DNA from 2 places in the Ectobacillus sp. JY-23 genome. Region 1 is predicted to be linked to the other one. Evidence: riboswitches for the same ligand, from Rfam matches in the RefSeq annotation. Region 1 holds a riboswitch; the other holds the start of a gene.

Region 1 (7,568 bases):
AGGACATGAAGCTGCTACAGCGATTGGATGATTTTAATCTTATGATGATTGAGCAGCCTCTTGCTGATCATGACTTTTTGGATCATGCGCGTCTGCAAAAGGAACTAAAAACGCCAATATGTCTAGATGAAAGCATTCATTCGCTAGAGGATGCTCGTGTTGCTGTGACACTTGGTAGCTGCCGCATTGTGAATATTAAAGCCGGTCGTGTTGGAGGACTAACGGAATCTGTTCGCATTCATGATTACTGCAAGCAGCACAATATTTCGGTATGGTGCGGAGGCATGATTGAAACAGGTATATCAAGAGCGCAAAATATCGCACTTGCTTCGCTTAATCACTTTACTATTCCGGGAGATATCTCAGCATCAGAGCGGCATTGGGAACGGGATGTGATTATCCCGGCAGTACGCCTGCACCATGGCAAAATTTCAGTTCCAGAGCAAATCGGGCTCGGTTTTCAGGTTGATAGAGAGTATCTTAATTATATAACAATTCAATCACAGCATATGTAAATATGTATAGGGGGAAACGAATCATGCGTATCATGGATGAAATTTTAACGTACAACAAACAGTTCGTAGAAAAGAAAGAGTATGAATCATTTGCGACAAATAAGTTTCCAGACAAGCGCTTGGTTATTATTTCTTGTATGGATACACGTCTTGTAGAATTGCTACCAAAAGCAATGGATATTCGCAATGGTGATGTGAAAATCATTAAGGTAGCAGGTGCGGTTATTGCGCATCCTTTTGGCAGTATCATGAGAAGTGTTTTAGTAGCGATTTATGAACTGGGAGCAGATGAGGTTTGTGTAATCGGTCACTATGATTGCGGCATGGCAAGTTTACAGGCGGCAAGCACGATTGAAAAAATGAAAGAGCGCGGCATCTCTGAAGAAAAGCTGGACACGCTCAAGTATTCTGGGCTAGATCTTGAAAAGTTTTTGCGTGGCTTTTCAAGCGTAGAAGAAAGCGTGAAGCACAGTGTTGATATTATTCGTAACCATCCGCTTATGCTACCAGAACTGCCGGTGCATGGTCTGGTTATTGATCCGAAAACGGGTCGCTTAGATGTAGTTGTGGATGGTTACGAAGACTGATTCTTCTTTTCGGGCACAGGGTCAAAGCCACCAGGGTGAAATGGGTGACATTTTAAAATGCGCATAACCGTCAAATACGTTCCCTTCCATGCGCCGTGCACACGTAGCGCTTCTAAGCCATAATGAGAGCATGTGGGATGAAAGCGGCAGGAAGGTGGTTTGAGCGGCGAAAGAAAGCGCTGATAAAAGATAATAAGAAGCATTAATATTTTTTTCATGAATGATATCCTCGCTCACATATGAATAGTAATAGTGCTTCTATCCTAACATAATTTGGTGTGTAAAATCACGTAACATAATGCTTTACTATTGGAATGGTTCGGTATATCATATTAAATATATCGGAATTACCCCTTATTAAGGGCAAAGGGAGAGATGAACATGCCATCAGTAGAAAGCTTTGAACTTGATCATAATATTGTAAAAGCTCCGTATGTAAGACATTGCGGTGTTCATAAAGTAGGTAGCGACGGTGTTGTAAATAAATATGATATCCGTTTTTGTCAGCCAAACAAGCAAGCCATGAAGCCGGATGTGATTCATACGTTAGAGCATTTGCTGGCGTTTAATTTACGTAAATATGTAGAAAAGCACAGTCATTTTGATATTATTGATATTTCCCCTATGGGTTGCCAAACAGGCTTTTATCTCGTTGTGAGCGGTACGCCAACTGTACGTGAGATCATTGAACTATTAGATGATACAATGAGAGACGCTGTACAAATTACAGAGGTGCCAGCTGCGAATGAAACACAGTGCGGGCAAGCAAAGCTACATGATCTTGAAGGTGCAAAGCGCTTGATGAACTTCTGGTTGTCTCAAGACCATGCAGAGCTTGAAAAAGTATTTGGTTAATCTTTAGGTTGTTGATAAGGGCTATCTTCGGCACGATCTACGGTGTGCTTGTAAGAATAGCCCTTATTTACTGTAAATACAGAAAGCAATAAAACGACAACTACAACAAGTACAGCTACAATTAATATAACCGCCATATGTGTCCCCCTTTACCGCCATCGTATCACAGCGTTTGGTATATTTCTAATCTTCCGGCGCAAAATGAACATAAAGAATGCGTTAAGGGGGATTTATCATGGAAAAGCAAACATACTACATTTCAGTAGGAGAAGGCAGTATTTCAAGAAGTAAAACTGCTAATACGTACAGCTTTGAAATTCAAGCGACAGATGAAGAAATTATTAGACTTCGTCAATTATTTGATAGCGCATATGTAGAAGATATCCGTTCGTTTTGGCGTTCGCATATTCCGTTTTTAGAGTATCATCATGACCATGCGAATGATAAATATGATGCGCGTCTACAGGAAGCATATCGTATGATTTATGAGCTTGGTGATGGTGAGGCAAGGGAGTTAATTGCACAAATGGGGATTATTGACGGTCTGTAAAAGTAGGCAAGCCTTCGCAGAATATGCTACAATTTGGGGTAAGAAACGGTTAGTTGGGAGCAGGTTCATGTACACATTTACAGATTACTATCAAAATAAGGTGGAGTTGTCATTTGATAATCATCCTTTTTCACGCACACCTAAGCATGTTTGGGTAATCTGTCGCTATCAAAACCAATGGCTGTTGACTCATCATCTACGACGTGGTCTTGAATTTCCAGGAGGTAAAGTAGAGGACGGGGAAACACCTGAGGAAGCGGCAGTCCGTGAAGTAAAGGAGGAAACAGGAGGCATTGTTTCTTCTTTACAATATATTGGACAGTATAAAGTGTCAGGTAAGGATAAGATTATTATTAAAAATATTTACTTCGCCGAAATTAGCGATGTGCACGAGCATACGCATCCCGATGAAACAAAAGGGCATGTGCTGCTTGAGAAGCTTCCAGAGAATATAAAAGAAAATCGCAAGTTCAGCTTCATTATGCGCGATGATGTGCTCGTGCACAGCTTGGCACAGGTGCGAAGCTTGCAGGATATCAAATAAAACCAAACCGACGGCGGTTTGGTTTTATTTGTATCTTTTTGAAAGGAAAAAACAGATATAGTCTAAACTTGCTCTATGCGTTAAACGCGTTTTCGTGTGACAAATCGTTCAAACCATTCGACAAATACGTACATCACCGTAGCGCATATACAAGTGAGCAACACACTCATTAGTACCAGAGTAAAGTTAAATACTTGAAAGCCGTAGCTAATCAAATAGCCAAGGCCTTGCTTGGAAACGAGCAGCTCTCCAAAAATAACCCCAACCCATGCCAGCCCAACGTTTACCTTTAATGTTGAGACAATGGCTGGAAGAGAAGCAGGTAAAATAACTTCCTTATAGGTTTGCCATTTCGTTGCTCCGAAGGTTTGCATGACTTTTAGATAATTAGGATCGATTTCTAAAAAGGCGGCATAAATGACCAAGATGGTAATAATCACAGAAATAATAACACCCATTGCAATAGAAGATGTAATATTTGGTCCAAAGATAACGATAATGATGGGGCCGAGCGCTACTTTTGGCATTGCGTTTAGTACAACTAGATAGGGGTCAAGTGTTCTCGCGAGAATAGGCATCCACCACAGCAAGGTGGCGATGATTGTACCGAGCAAGGTACCGAGCACAAATCCAAGAAACGTTTCAAATACGGTAACAGACAGATGAGGAAACAAGCTTCCATCCCTTATTTTTTCAGACAAGAGGCGAAAGATAGCAGAAGGAGAGCTGAATAACAACGGATCAATCCAAAGCCATCTGCTTGCCACTTCCCAAAGACCGAAGAAGCTGATTACAATCACCGCTTGCAGCAATCGTACAGTTCGGCGCGTTCGCTGTTCTTGTTTTTTATGAATTTGATGTAATTGTTCTAAGTTAAGATTGCTCAAGCTGCTCCAGCTCCTTCCATACAGATTGGAACAACGCAGTAAAAGCGGGATGACGACGTGCAGCAAACGGTGATAAGCGCCGGACCTCTTCTGGTACATGTACAACCTTAGCGATGCGCCCAGGCTTTGCTCGCAGCAGTACAATTCGATCGCTCATTGCGATTGCTTCCTCAATATCATGTGTGACGAGGACAGACGTTTTTCGAAACTCCTTTAATAGCGAAAATACAAGCTCCTCAAGCTTTAGCTTTGTTTGATAATCAAGCGCAGAGAACGGTTCATCTAACAGTAAAAGCTTTGGGTTTGCACCCAACGTACGAACAAGTGCGGCACGTTGCCGCATCCCCCCGGACAGCTGTCTGGGATATAAGGATTCGGTCCCCTCAAGCCCTACCTGCGACAAAAGATGAAGTGCATTGTTGCGCCTAGCGGTATCATAAGTGTTTGTGATCCGGAGTCCGGTCATAATATTTTCTTCAATGGTTTTCCACGGAAACAGATAATCTTGCTGCAGCATGTAGCCAATATCACGGCTTGGTGGTTCACCAGCGAGCAATACCTTACCTTGCAGCGGGGTTAAAATACCGGAAATGATAGACAGCAATGTAGTCTTTCCGCAGCCGCTCGGCCCAAGAAACGAAATAAATTCTCCTTCTTGTACGTCCAAATTAATATCAGAGAGCACAAGAGATGCCTCTTGTGCTGAAAAAAAACAATGAGAAACTTCCTGAATGGTTAAAAATCCTGTCCCCATGACTTATTGTCCAATCGCTTTTTCAGCAATTTTTGTGTTGACCAGCTCAGCATGCGGCACTTGCTTTGGCAACTCCCCAGCTTCCTTCATAATGCTTTGCAAGTTATTCCACTCTTCTTCATCTAAAATCGGGTTTGTCGCATAGGAGTTTTGATTTTTATAGCGCTCAATAACCTTTACCATAATATCGGATGGTGTATCCTTAAAGAACGGGGCAGTGACTTCAGCAATCTCTGCCGGAGAGTGGGTGTCAACCCACTGCTGTGCTTTATAAATCGCTTTTGTAAAAGCTTCCGCTGTTTTTGCGTCGTTCTTTAAGAAGCTTTGTTTTGCCATAAACGTTGTGTACGGTACTTTACCTAGTTCAGCACCGAAGGAAGCAACAATGTGTCCTTTGCCTTCTTTCTCAAAGATGCTGGCAGTTGGTTCGAATAGCTGTACGTAATCACCTGTGCCGGATGCGAAGGCATTAGCGATATTAGCAAATTCAATGCTTTGAATCAAATTTAAATCCTTTTGCGGATCAATGCCATGTTTTTTTAATACAAACTCGCCTGCCATCTGCGGCATACCGCCTTTACGCTGCCCTAAAAATGTAGTACCCTCAAGGTCGCGCCAGCTGAAAGAATCAACCTTTTTACGAGATACTAGGAATGTACCGTCTGTTTGCGTAAGCTGTGCAAAGTTGATAACAGGGTCTTTGGCACCTTGACTGTGTACGTAAATTGTTGTCTCAGAACCAACCAATGCGATATCAATCCCGTTTGACAATAGAGCTGTCATTGTTTTGTCACCGCCGGCAGTTGTTTGTAAATCAACATCTAAACCAGCTTCTTTAAAGTAACCTTTTCCAATGGCCACATATAGCGGGGCATAGAATAACGAATGTGTTACTTCACCAACGCGCACTTTCTCCAATTTTTCTGTTTGTGTACAACCTGTAAAAGAGAAAAATGTAATTAAAAAAATAGTTAGTAAAATAAGACTTTTACGCAAGGCTCCCACCTCCCACGATAATTTGGTATACTATATGTGATAATCCTATATAGTGTGAATGCCTAGATTAGGGAAATCAAATGCGCTGAATTGTAGAAAAATGTCGGAATATTTATTTTTATGTATATACCTAAGAGACTAGAAATATGGTAATCTATTTATGGGATTATTTTATAAAATAAAAATCGGAAATTGTGAAAGGCAAACTTGTTGAAAAGCAAGGACGCAAAGTCACGGGTCTAAGGTAGAAATACTATGATGGCTGGGCTGCCGCTAACGGAGGTAGCTAACTATGAAACAGGCACAACCAACTGCGGTACATCAAGAAAACAATTTAGATCAGGAATGGCTGGATTTGATGATAGAGGCTATTGATATGGGAATTTCAGCGGAAGAAGTTCGAAAGTTTTTAAGTAACGTCTCTATGTAGAAATGAAAGCGCAAATAAAACTGGATATCCGATAAGATTGGCGGTCGATATGACTGCCTTTTTAATCCCAAAAAAAACCTTGTACTGATTGGTACAAGGTTTTTTGGTGCTTTTTTAAGCAATTGGCCCGCCATATTTGATAATGCTGTCCGCGATACCATCAAATTTCTTGAAGTTTTCTTTGAATTGATTTGCGAGCTCCAATGCTTTTGCTTTGTAAGCATCTTGATCTGTCCATGTTTTTATTGGTGTTAGCACTTCATCAGGAACACCAGGCACATGAAGTGGGATTTCCAGGCCAAAAATATCGTCTTTCACTGTTTCTGTAAGTTTTAATTCGCCGTTTAAGGCAGCCTGCACCATTGCACGTGTATAGGCGAGGTTCATACGTTTTCCAACGCCATATTCGCCCCCAGTCCAGCCGGTATTAACAAGGAATACCTGTGCATTGTGCTTATCAATTTTTTCACCCAGCATTTCTGCATAGCGAGATGCCTGTAGAGGCAGGAACGGCGATCCGAAGCATGTAGAGAATGTTGCTTGCGGTGATGTAATGCCGCGCTCTGTACCAGCTAGCTTACTTGTGTAGCCGCTTAAGAAATGGTACATCGCTTGCTCTTTTGATAGCTTGCTGATTGGAGGTAACACACCGAATGCATCGGCTGTTAAAAAGATAATCGTATTGGGATGACCAGCAACACTTGGAAGAATAATGTTATCAATCGCTTCCATCGGATAAGCAGCCCGTGTATTTTCTGTTAAAGAGACATCGTTATAGTCTGCAATTCTTGTATTCTCGTTTACTACAACATTTTCTAAAACGGCACCAAATGTAATTGCGTCAAAGATTTGCGGCTCTTTCTCACGAGAAAGACTTACGCATTTTGCATAGCAGCCACCCTCAATATTAAATACCCCATTTTCAGACCAGCCGTGCTCGTCATCACCAATTAATTTGCGGGTTGGGTCTGCAGACAATGTTGTTTTGCCTGTACCAGACAACCCGAAGAATAAAGCTACATCACCTTCTTCTCCCACATTTGCAGAGCAATGCATGGATAGAATGTCTTGTTCTGGTAGCAAGAAGTTCATAATAGAGAAAATAGATTTTTTCATTTCACCGGCATACTCTGTACCACCAATGAGGACAATGCGTTTTTCAAAAGAAATAATGATAAATGTTTCGGAGTTTGTGCCATCTATCGCTGGGTCCGCTTTAAATGTTGGAGCCGATACGATTGTAAACTGTGCCTCATGATTAGCAAGATCTGTTTGCGTTGGACGAATGAACAACTGATGCGCAAATAGATTGTGCCATGCATATTCGTTCACAACTTGAAGCGGTAGGCGATAGCTATGATCAGCTCCTGCAAATCCCTTGAATACAAAAAGCTCTTCTTTTTCTTTTAAATGCTCTAACACTTTTGTATATAAATGATTAAAATGTTCT
Region 2 (7,568 bases), 1.6 Mb from region 1:
GTTCGTCACGATTGAGGTAAAGGAAGTGAAGTGATATGCGAATTGCCATTGTAACAGAGGGGAGCTATCCGTTTGTACGAGGGGGTGTGGCGAGCTGGGTGCATATGCTTGTGACAAGTCTCTCTCATATAGAATTTGATATTATTTCCATTATGCCAAGCAATTTTCAGGAACAGGGCTATACATATTCATTGTCAGCTAATGTTCGTAGGGTATGGCTGTATCGGTTAGGAGAATCTGTGAAGGAAGGCGGAGAAACAAGGCTATTAGCCAGTGAGGTAGAGACTGTCTCAAATTGGCTTTCTTTTGATACAGCTGTGCCGCAAGCGTTGCAGATTCTTTCTGATACCAACCGAGTAGGCAACGGGCAGTCCTTTTTACAAAGTACATATTTTTGGGATATTGTCCAGCAGGCTTATCTGGCAGAAGAACAATCCAGTTCTTTTATAGATTATTTTTGGATATATCGTGCCATGTGTGAAAGTCTTATTTCCTTACTGCAGCAAGAGTTTCCAAAAGTAGATTTAATTCATGCTGTATCAACTGGCTATGCTGGCTTGATTGCTGCGCACATAAAAGAAACACAAGGCATTCCGTTTATTTTAACGGAACATGGGATTTATACGCGGGAGCGCCAAGAAGAGATTTTGCGAGCATCCTGGATCCCGAATGTATACAAGGATCGCTGGATTCGCTATTTTTCCCATTTATCAGCGCAAGCCTATGAAAGCGCTAATCAAATTATTACGCTTTTTAGGCGTAATAGTGAACATCAAAAAGAACTTGGAGCACCTGTAAAAAAGCTGCGCATCATTCCCAATGGCATTGACTGTGAAAGGCTAAGCACGATTAAGAAGAAATATACTGGTAAGAAGCTCTGTATAGGTGCAATCGTCCGTGTTGTGCCAATTAAGGATATTAAGGCGATGATTTACGCTGCTCGTATTTTGTTAGATGAGGAAATTGACTTTGCATTATCCATTATGGGTCCCATGGATGAAGATCGTGAATATGCGAGGGAATGTGTAGAACTCGCTACGCGTCTGGAGGTGTTATCGCATGTAACGTTTTTGGGTCAGGTGCAAGTTGTAGATCATCTGCCGTATTTGGATGTGCTGCTTTTGACAAGCATCTCAGAGGGACAGCCATTAGCGATATTGGAAGGGTTAGCTGCGGGTATTCCATTTATCGCAACAGACGTTGGTTCTTGTGCAGAATTGCTTCTAGAAGATGATGGATTTGGGCCGGCCGGTTTTATTGTACCTCCTGTGAATCCTAAAGCAGTTGCGGAGAAATGTATATGGGTCTATCACAATCGAGAAGAAGCAAGAAAGCTCGGGGCAAATGGAAAGCGCCGCATGCAGGCTAAGTATGAATGGTCTGATGTTGCTAGACAATATATAACGATTTACGAAACGGAGGTGCAGCGTAATGGCGGGAATTGGGTTTAAGATGCAAAAGCTATTTAAGGAAGACTACTTTTCCGCGCGTGTTCGCGCTTACGGCTTTGCGGTGCTTATTACCGCTGGACCGTGGCTTGTCGTTGTAGTCACACTTGCTTTGGTGCAGTGGCTAATTGGTATGGCCGGTGTAACCATGCAGGTACGTGAATTGTTTTTAGCATCTATCTCGTATTGCTTTATTTTTTCTCAGGTTATCTTTGGAGTACAAAATTTAATTGTGACACGTTATATTGCGGATTTGTTTTATGAAAAGCGTTCCGATGAAGTATACCCTACCTTTCTGGGGGCTTCTCAAACAGCAATCGGATTGGGAATCATTCTTTGGTGCGTGTTTGCCATATTTTCACCGTTGCCGTTTCTGTATAAGCTGCTGTTGCTGATTTTATTGAGTGTAATGAATGTCATTTGGATATTATTTTTATTTTTGACTGCTGCTAAATACTATCAGCCAATCGCCTACAGCTTTATTCTGGGCGGGGCTGCGAGTCTCGGTGCGACGGCACTTCTGATATATCTGGTCGAGTTCAGTCAATATTCGGTACAAATGAATGCGTTTCTTCTCTTGGCTGCATTCACGTTCGGTATGGTTGTAACGTTGTTCGTTTTATATTTTTCGCTATTGATTAGCTTTCCAAAGCGAAGTGCCACAAATCCATTTACGTATCTTACTTATTTTGATCGGTATCCGTCTCTCTTTTGGACAGGCTTTCTATATAATGCCGGTGTTTGGGGATGTAACTGGATCATTTGGTTTGGAGAAGGCGCGTCCTATATAGAAGGTTCGTTTCGGTATCATACGTTATATGATACGGCCGTTTTTTTGGCATATTTATCTATCATTCCAACAATGATGCTCTTTGTACTTTCAATTGAAACACGTTTTTATCAGCGCTATCGCACTTTTTACGGCTATATCAATGAAGGCGGCTCTTTGCAGCAGATTAAAAGAGCTAAGGAGACGATGCAAATTGTGCTGAGGCAAGAATTGGAGCGCTTGCTGCGAAATCAGGGCTTATTTTCAATTCTTGTGATGGCCACTATTGTGTACTTTGCGGAAAGATTCGGGATTCAACAGCCGTTTTTTGGCATGTTATGTATCACAATTGTTGGTGCATTTGCGAATGCTATGGTGCTTGTAATCAGTTTGCTGCTGCTGTATTTTGAAGACCGAAAGGGAGCTATGTATACAAGCATCATTTTCTTTACTTCCAACATATTGCTCACATTGCTTTGTATGCCGCTAGGTCTTGATGGATATGGCCTTAGCTTTGCTATTAGCTCTATTCTGACATTTGTATATACCTCCTTTAGACTGACTGCGTATGTGAAAGACATCGATTTTCACACATTTATGGGAGATAAAGGAGCAGCTGAACGGAAAACATCGTACTTTCACAGATTAGGGAGGTTCTTCAATCGCTTAGGACTATAGAAGCAACAGCATTATTTTGCTTTTTAAATAGGCTCTGTTAAAGTTCGTTGTTGATTTCCGTTACGGGGGTTCGCTTTCCGCGGGCAGTCAGGGAGCCTCCTCAGCGCTATGCGCCTGCGGGGTCTGCTTGTCCCGCAGGCGTCTCCCCCCTTCACTCCAGTCAACAAGTACCCATTATCAACATTAGGCTGTAACATAGCCTTTAAATAAAGAAATATAAAAAACATGTATGAATTTACAGAAAAATAATATTTTTATTAAAGTATTATTTTTCATTTTATTGTTTATTATCTTATTATAAATTAAACTTAATATAAAAATATGGTGATGGGCAAACTTGTTGAAAAGCAAGGACGCAAAGACATGGGTCGTCGATATCTGAAACAATATAAGCGCTTTTTAGGGCCGAGAACCTTAGATTCTGTGCCAAAGCGGCCAGCTCCGCTTTTCAGGTATACCGATCGCCAGTCTGCGAAACCTCCCATCCCCCCATTGAGGAGGGATTTGTAGTGAAGGTGGTAAAGTTTTTGTTTTGTGTGGTGGTGGCTTTAGCTGCATTTTGGCCAAGTATAGGAAAGGTGCAAGCTAGTTTGGTGAATCCGCTGAAGGGCGCGAAGACGTATAAGATTTTTTATAATGCACCAAACAAACGGATGTTATCGCAGCTAGCGACATATGATTTTGTCATCATTGAGCCGTATCATTACAATGCTACAAAAATTCAGCAACTGCAAGCAAAGGGTACCAAGGTGTATGGATACATAAGTACAATGGAGGCTGCAAGCTGGAATCAAGAGCTGATGAAGCGTTTTGCCGCAAAGGATTTTTTTTATCGGGGTGGCAAAAAAGTACATTATGCGGAATGGGATTCTTATCTGATGGATATCACTTCTGTACATTACCGCGGTATCCTTATGGAGGAAATTAAAAAGCACATTGTAGAAAAGGGATTTGACGGTATTTTTCTGGATACAGTAGGTGATATTGACAACGAGCATACGGGCTCTGTGCTGCTTCAGCAGCGACAAGGGATGAAAACCTTCTTGCAGGGAATCCAGAAAAAGTATCCTAACCTATCCTTGATTCAAAACTGGGGCTTTGCCACATTAAAAAGCACAACAGCACCATATGTAGACGCTATTATGTGGGAGGGGTTTCACTATAAGAGTGTCGCACGTGATGAATGGTCTTTAAACCGCATCCGTGACCTTCACGCTCTGCGAAAGCAATACGAAATAGAAGTGTTGACGGTTTCATCTGCGGAGAAGGAAAAAAGCACATTGCTTGCGAAGCAAAATGGATTTATCCATTTTCATACGAATCGCGGCTATGACGCTTGGTAAAAAGCAGGACATTGCGTCCTGCTTTTTTATAACCATAATTTATAAAGAGCTTGGCAGTTGCCCTTGCGTTGCATTTTCATAACTCCAAGCAACGATGGTGGCGCTGTCCGTTCCTTTTTCCTGTAGAAACTGCTCTAATGCAGCTTGGACGGCCCCAGGAACTGGCTTTGTAAATAAGTCGTATAGGGCTTTTCCGTTTTCGAAGGGGCGAGAGCCGAACTCCAGTAATCCATCAGTTAATAAAACAATGGTGTTGCGGCCTTCGCGCAGCTCGCGCACACCGGTTGTATAACAAGGGATATCGAGCTCAAACGTGTTAACATGTCCCACCCATTCAAAAAATTGACGTTGATTCATCGCATATTGACCAAGACGAGCGAGGTCTGGGTGCAGAATATACAGCACACAATCCCCGATGGAAAGCCACCATACAAATTGATCCTTGCGAACGGCAAGCAGCAGGGCTGTTTCTCCTGTTGTCTGCTTACAGATGCTGCGAAAAGCAGGAGATGAAAGCAGAGATACAACTTCAGTCTGTATGTGTGAAAAAGCTAAGGAAACAGGCTGTGACAGGATCTCGTTAAATTGTGCTTCGTGTGCGCGCAGTAAATCCAGCAGCACCTCTACACTTTCCGCGCTTGCGTGCGCGTCCATGACGCATGCGAGCTCCCAATCTGCTCCTTCTAAAACAAAGGCGGCGTCTTCATTTTTGTAAGCACCACTTTCCGTGCAGCCGCCGCACACCCCTACATAAACAGCGCCAATTTGCTTTTGTAATATGGTATCTAAGTATAGACCATTTTTGCCGGACCAGTTCCAGGAAGTCATAGGTTTTGCTCCTTTAGGAAATCTTGCATATGCACCATCATGCTGCGGTGTATATCCATGGTTTCGAGTACATTTTCTGTTTCGAGACTGTGATCGCCGCCTTCAAACAAAAGCGTTGTGGCAGCGCTATTTTCAATTGCTTTCCAAATATCTTCGCGAAAAAAAGGGTCTTCCTTACTGATGACGGCGAATGATTGCTTGGATGCAATCGCTTGCTGGACATCGTCTTGGGGAAGTAGCGGCGTCAGCCAAATCCGCGTTGCTTCTGGCAAGTGATGCAGGGCAAGGTGCGCCATGGGAATAGAGCCGATAGATTTGCTGATCATGGTGATACGGGTATATGTTTCTCCCAGCAAGGAGAGGATAGCTTCCCCATCCGCTTGTAACCAAGCATTTCTACTTACTTCGTCCAGCTCTCGAAAAGCAGCGTTATCTTTATATGTATAGTTTACTAGGAGTATATCGTGACCGTTTTCCGCACATAAACCGGTCGGGTAATGAAGTAGCGGCCTTTGCGCCGTATAGCCTAGTCCAGGAAATACAATGCAAAGCTTGTGGCTATTGTCGTGACGGAAAAAAGTGTACGGGATAGTAGAATGGTGCTGCCCTGATAAGTGACCTTCTTCTATGTGCATCATATTCACCTCAATTTTATATAAATCTGAATAAAAAGAATGTTTTAAATTATATCACATGAGGTACTTGTTTGTATGCTATCATCTTGGTAAACTAAATAGTCAGTTTATTATATAAGAAAACTCCCTGATTGCCCGCACTCCGTAACGGAAAGCAATAACGAAGCTTACAAGAAAAAAGTGTTTTAAATAAAGGCTCTTTTCTAAAAGATTGTGGTTTTTAGATAGGTTTCTTTGCTTTAGGTTGGTTGAAGCGAGCAAACTGGAGTAGAAATCAACCACTCCTCACTACTTGTTACATAGCAATAAAGTTTGCGAAAACAGCCTAAATAAAAGAGAGAAACGGGCTACGGTCAGGGTTTAGAAGAAAAAAGGGCTCCAAGGCCGCCATGATGCTAAAAATAAGATTGAAATGAATATAAGAGGATGTGTCGTATGCCAAAGGTTTCTGAGGAATATAAGGAAAGAAAGAGAGAGTTGCTGCTAGAAAGTGCATTGCAATGCTTTTCGGAAAAAGGATATGATGCTACCACAATTGATGATATTGCCGCGTATTCTAAAACGAGCAAAGGGTTTATTTACAACTATTTCAGCAGCAAGGAAGAATTATATATTGCATTGATGGAAGAAAGAACAAGTCGAACGTTTACTGCGCTTCGTGAGCGTTTTGCGACGATTGAAGGTGCGACCGGAAAAATAAAAGAGCTGTTTCGTATGTATCGAGAGGCGAAAGTGGGTCTGCAGTGGCAAGGGTTAATTCGGGTGCATATGGAATTCTGGATTCATTCTGCTCGTCATGAGAATCTCCGCGACATTATGGTGTCGCGCTATAAGTATCAATATCGTGATTTTTTGAAAGAGATCATTGAAGAGGGAAAAGCAAGCGGTGAATTCGAGGCGCATGTTGATGCGACTGTAATCGCCAGCATGTTTTGGGGCATAATTGATGGTTTATCGCTGCATTACTCGGTTATTGGTGACGAATATGAGTATCGCCGTCATTTTATACAAGCAGAACAGATGGTGCTCTTGTATGTAGGAAAAAAGTGAACACACTGCTTGATAAGGAGGAGTATATGAAGAAAAAGGTCCAAGCCTATATGGATATGCTTGCCACGAGCAATTATTTTAACGGTGCTGTGCTTGTCGCACACAAAGAAGATGTATTGCTAAAAGAGAGCTATGGCATGTCTTCCTTTCAATATGAAGTAGCGCATACAACGAAAAGTAAATTTCGCATCGGGTCTTTGACAAAAGCGTTCACGGCGATGGCAGTTTTGCAGCTGCATGAAATGGGAAGGCTTGATATCGATGGTGCTGTCGAGACAGTATTGCCAGATTTTCCGCATGAGCCTGTCACAATTCGGCATTTGCTTCAAAACACATCCGGCATCCCAAATTTTACATCGTTTCCGGCATATTGGGAGCAAAGTATGCGATTGCGGACGACCTTGGAGGCGGTGCTTAGTTCGTTTTGGCATATGCCGCTGGAGTTTGATCCGGGTACCCGCATGAGCTACAGTAATTCCGGCTACCTCCTTTTGACAGCCATTATTGAAAGGGTGTCGGGTATGTCATACGAAGCTTATTTGCGGAGAGAGATTTTCGATGTATTAGGCCTGAAAAACACGGGTGTGGATAATGGGCGACAGATTGTACCATCATTGGCGACCGGTCATACGGTATGGGGCGATGTCATCCACACGGAATTCATCGACATGAGCTTTCCGCTTGGTGCCTATGGTGTATATTCCACAATAGAAGATTTATATATTTGGAGTGAGGCATTGCAAACGAACAAGCTGCTATGTAAAGAACTGCAGGAGGAAATGTTCAAGGCTTCTCATGGTTATGGGCTTGGTTGGTT

What was found. A riboswitch is a leader RNA that binds a small molecule or an ion and turns the genes downstream of it on or off. The one in region 1 is predicted to bind cyclic di-GMP.
Region 2: another riboswitch for cyclic di-GMP. It lies ahead of MUG87_RS17575 (glycoside hydrolase family 191 protein); the one in region 1 lies ahead of MUG87_RS09910 (anti-repressor SinI family protein).

The regions. Positions count from the first base shown of each region.
Region 1 covers NZ_CP095462.1:1,917,323-1,924,890, reverse strand. Annotated here, with positions in the region: gene menC (o-succinylbenzoate synthase) at 1-515, shown strand, start outside; gene MUG87_RS09955 (beta-class carbonic anhydrase) at 539-1,102, shown strand; gene yidD (membrane protein insertion efficiency factor YidD) at 1,090-1,320, opposite strand; gene MUG87_RS09945 (S-ribosylhomocysteine lyase) at 1,484-1,957, shown strand; gene ytzI (YtzI protein) at 1,954-2,094, opposite strand; gene MUG87_RS09935 (hydrolase) at 2,190-2,507, shown strand; gene ytkD (RNA deprotection pyrophosphohydrolase) at 2,575-3,051, shown strand; gene MUG87_RS09925 (ABC transporter permease) at 3,132-3,938, opposite strand; gene MUG87_RS09920 (ABC transporter ATP-binding protein) at 3,925-4,692, opposite strand; gene MUG87_RS09915 (ABC transporter substrate-binding protein) at 4,696-5,673, opposite strand; cyclic di-GMP riboswitch class I at 5,879-5,963, shown strand; gene MUG87_RS09910 (anti-repressor SinI family protein) at 5,981-6,118, shown strand; gene pckA (phosphoenolpyruvate carboxykinase (ATP)) at 6,233-7,568, opposite strand, start outside.
Region 2 covers NZ_CP095462.1:3,479,370-3,486,937, forward strand. Annotated here, with positions in the region: gene MUG87_RS17560 (DUF2194 domain-containing protein) at 1-34, shown strand, start outside; gene pelF (GT4 family glycosyltransferase PelF) at 36-1,451, shown strand; gene pelG (exopolysaccharide Pel transporter PelG) at 1,432-2,895, shown strand; cyclic di-GMP riboswitch class I at 3,216-3,372, shown strand; gene MUG87_RS17575 (glycoside hydrolase family 191 protein) at 3,405-4,238, shown strand; gene MUG87_RS17580 (PP2C family serine/threonine-protein phosphatase) at 4,278-5,066, opposite strand; gene MUG87_RS17585 (hypothetical protein) at 5,063-5,704, opposite strand; gene MUG87_RS17590 (TetR/AcrR family transcriptional regulator) at 6,137-6,751, shown strand; gene MUG87_RS17595 (serine hydrolase domain-containing protein) at 6,778-7,568, shown strand, end outside.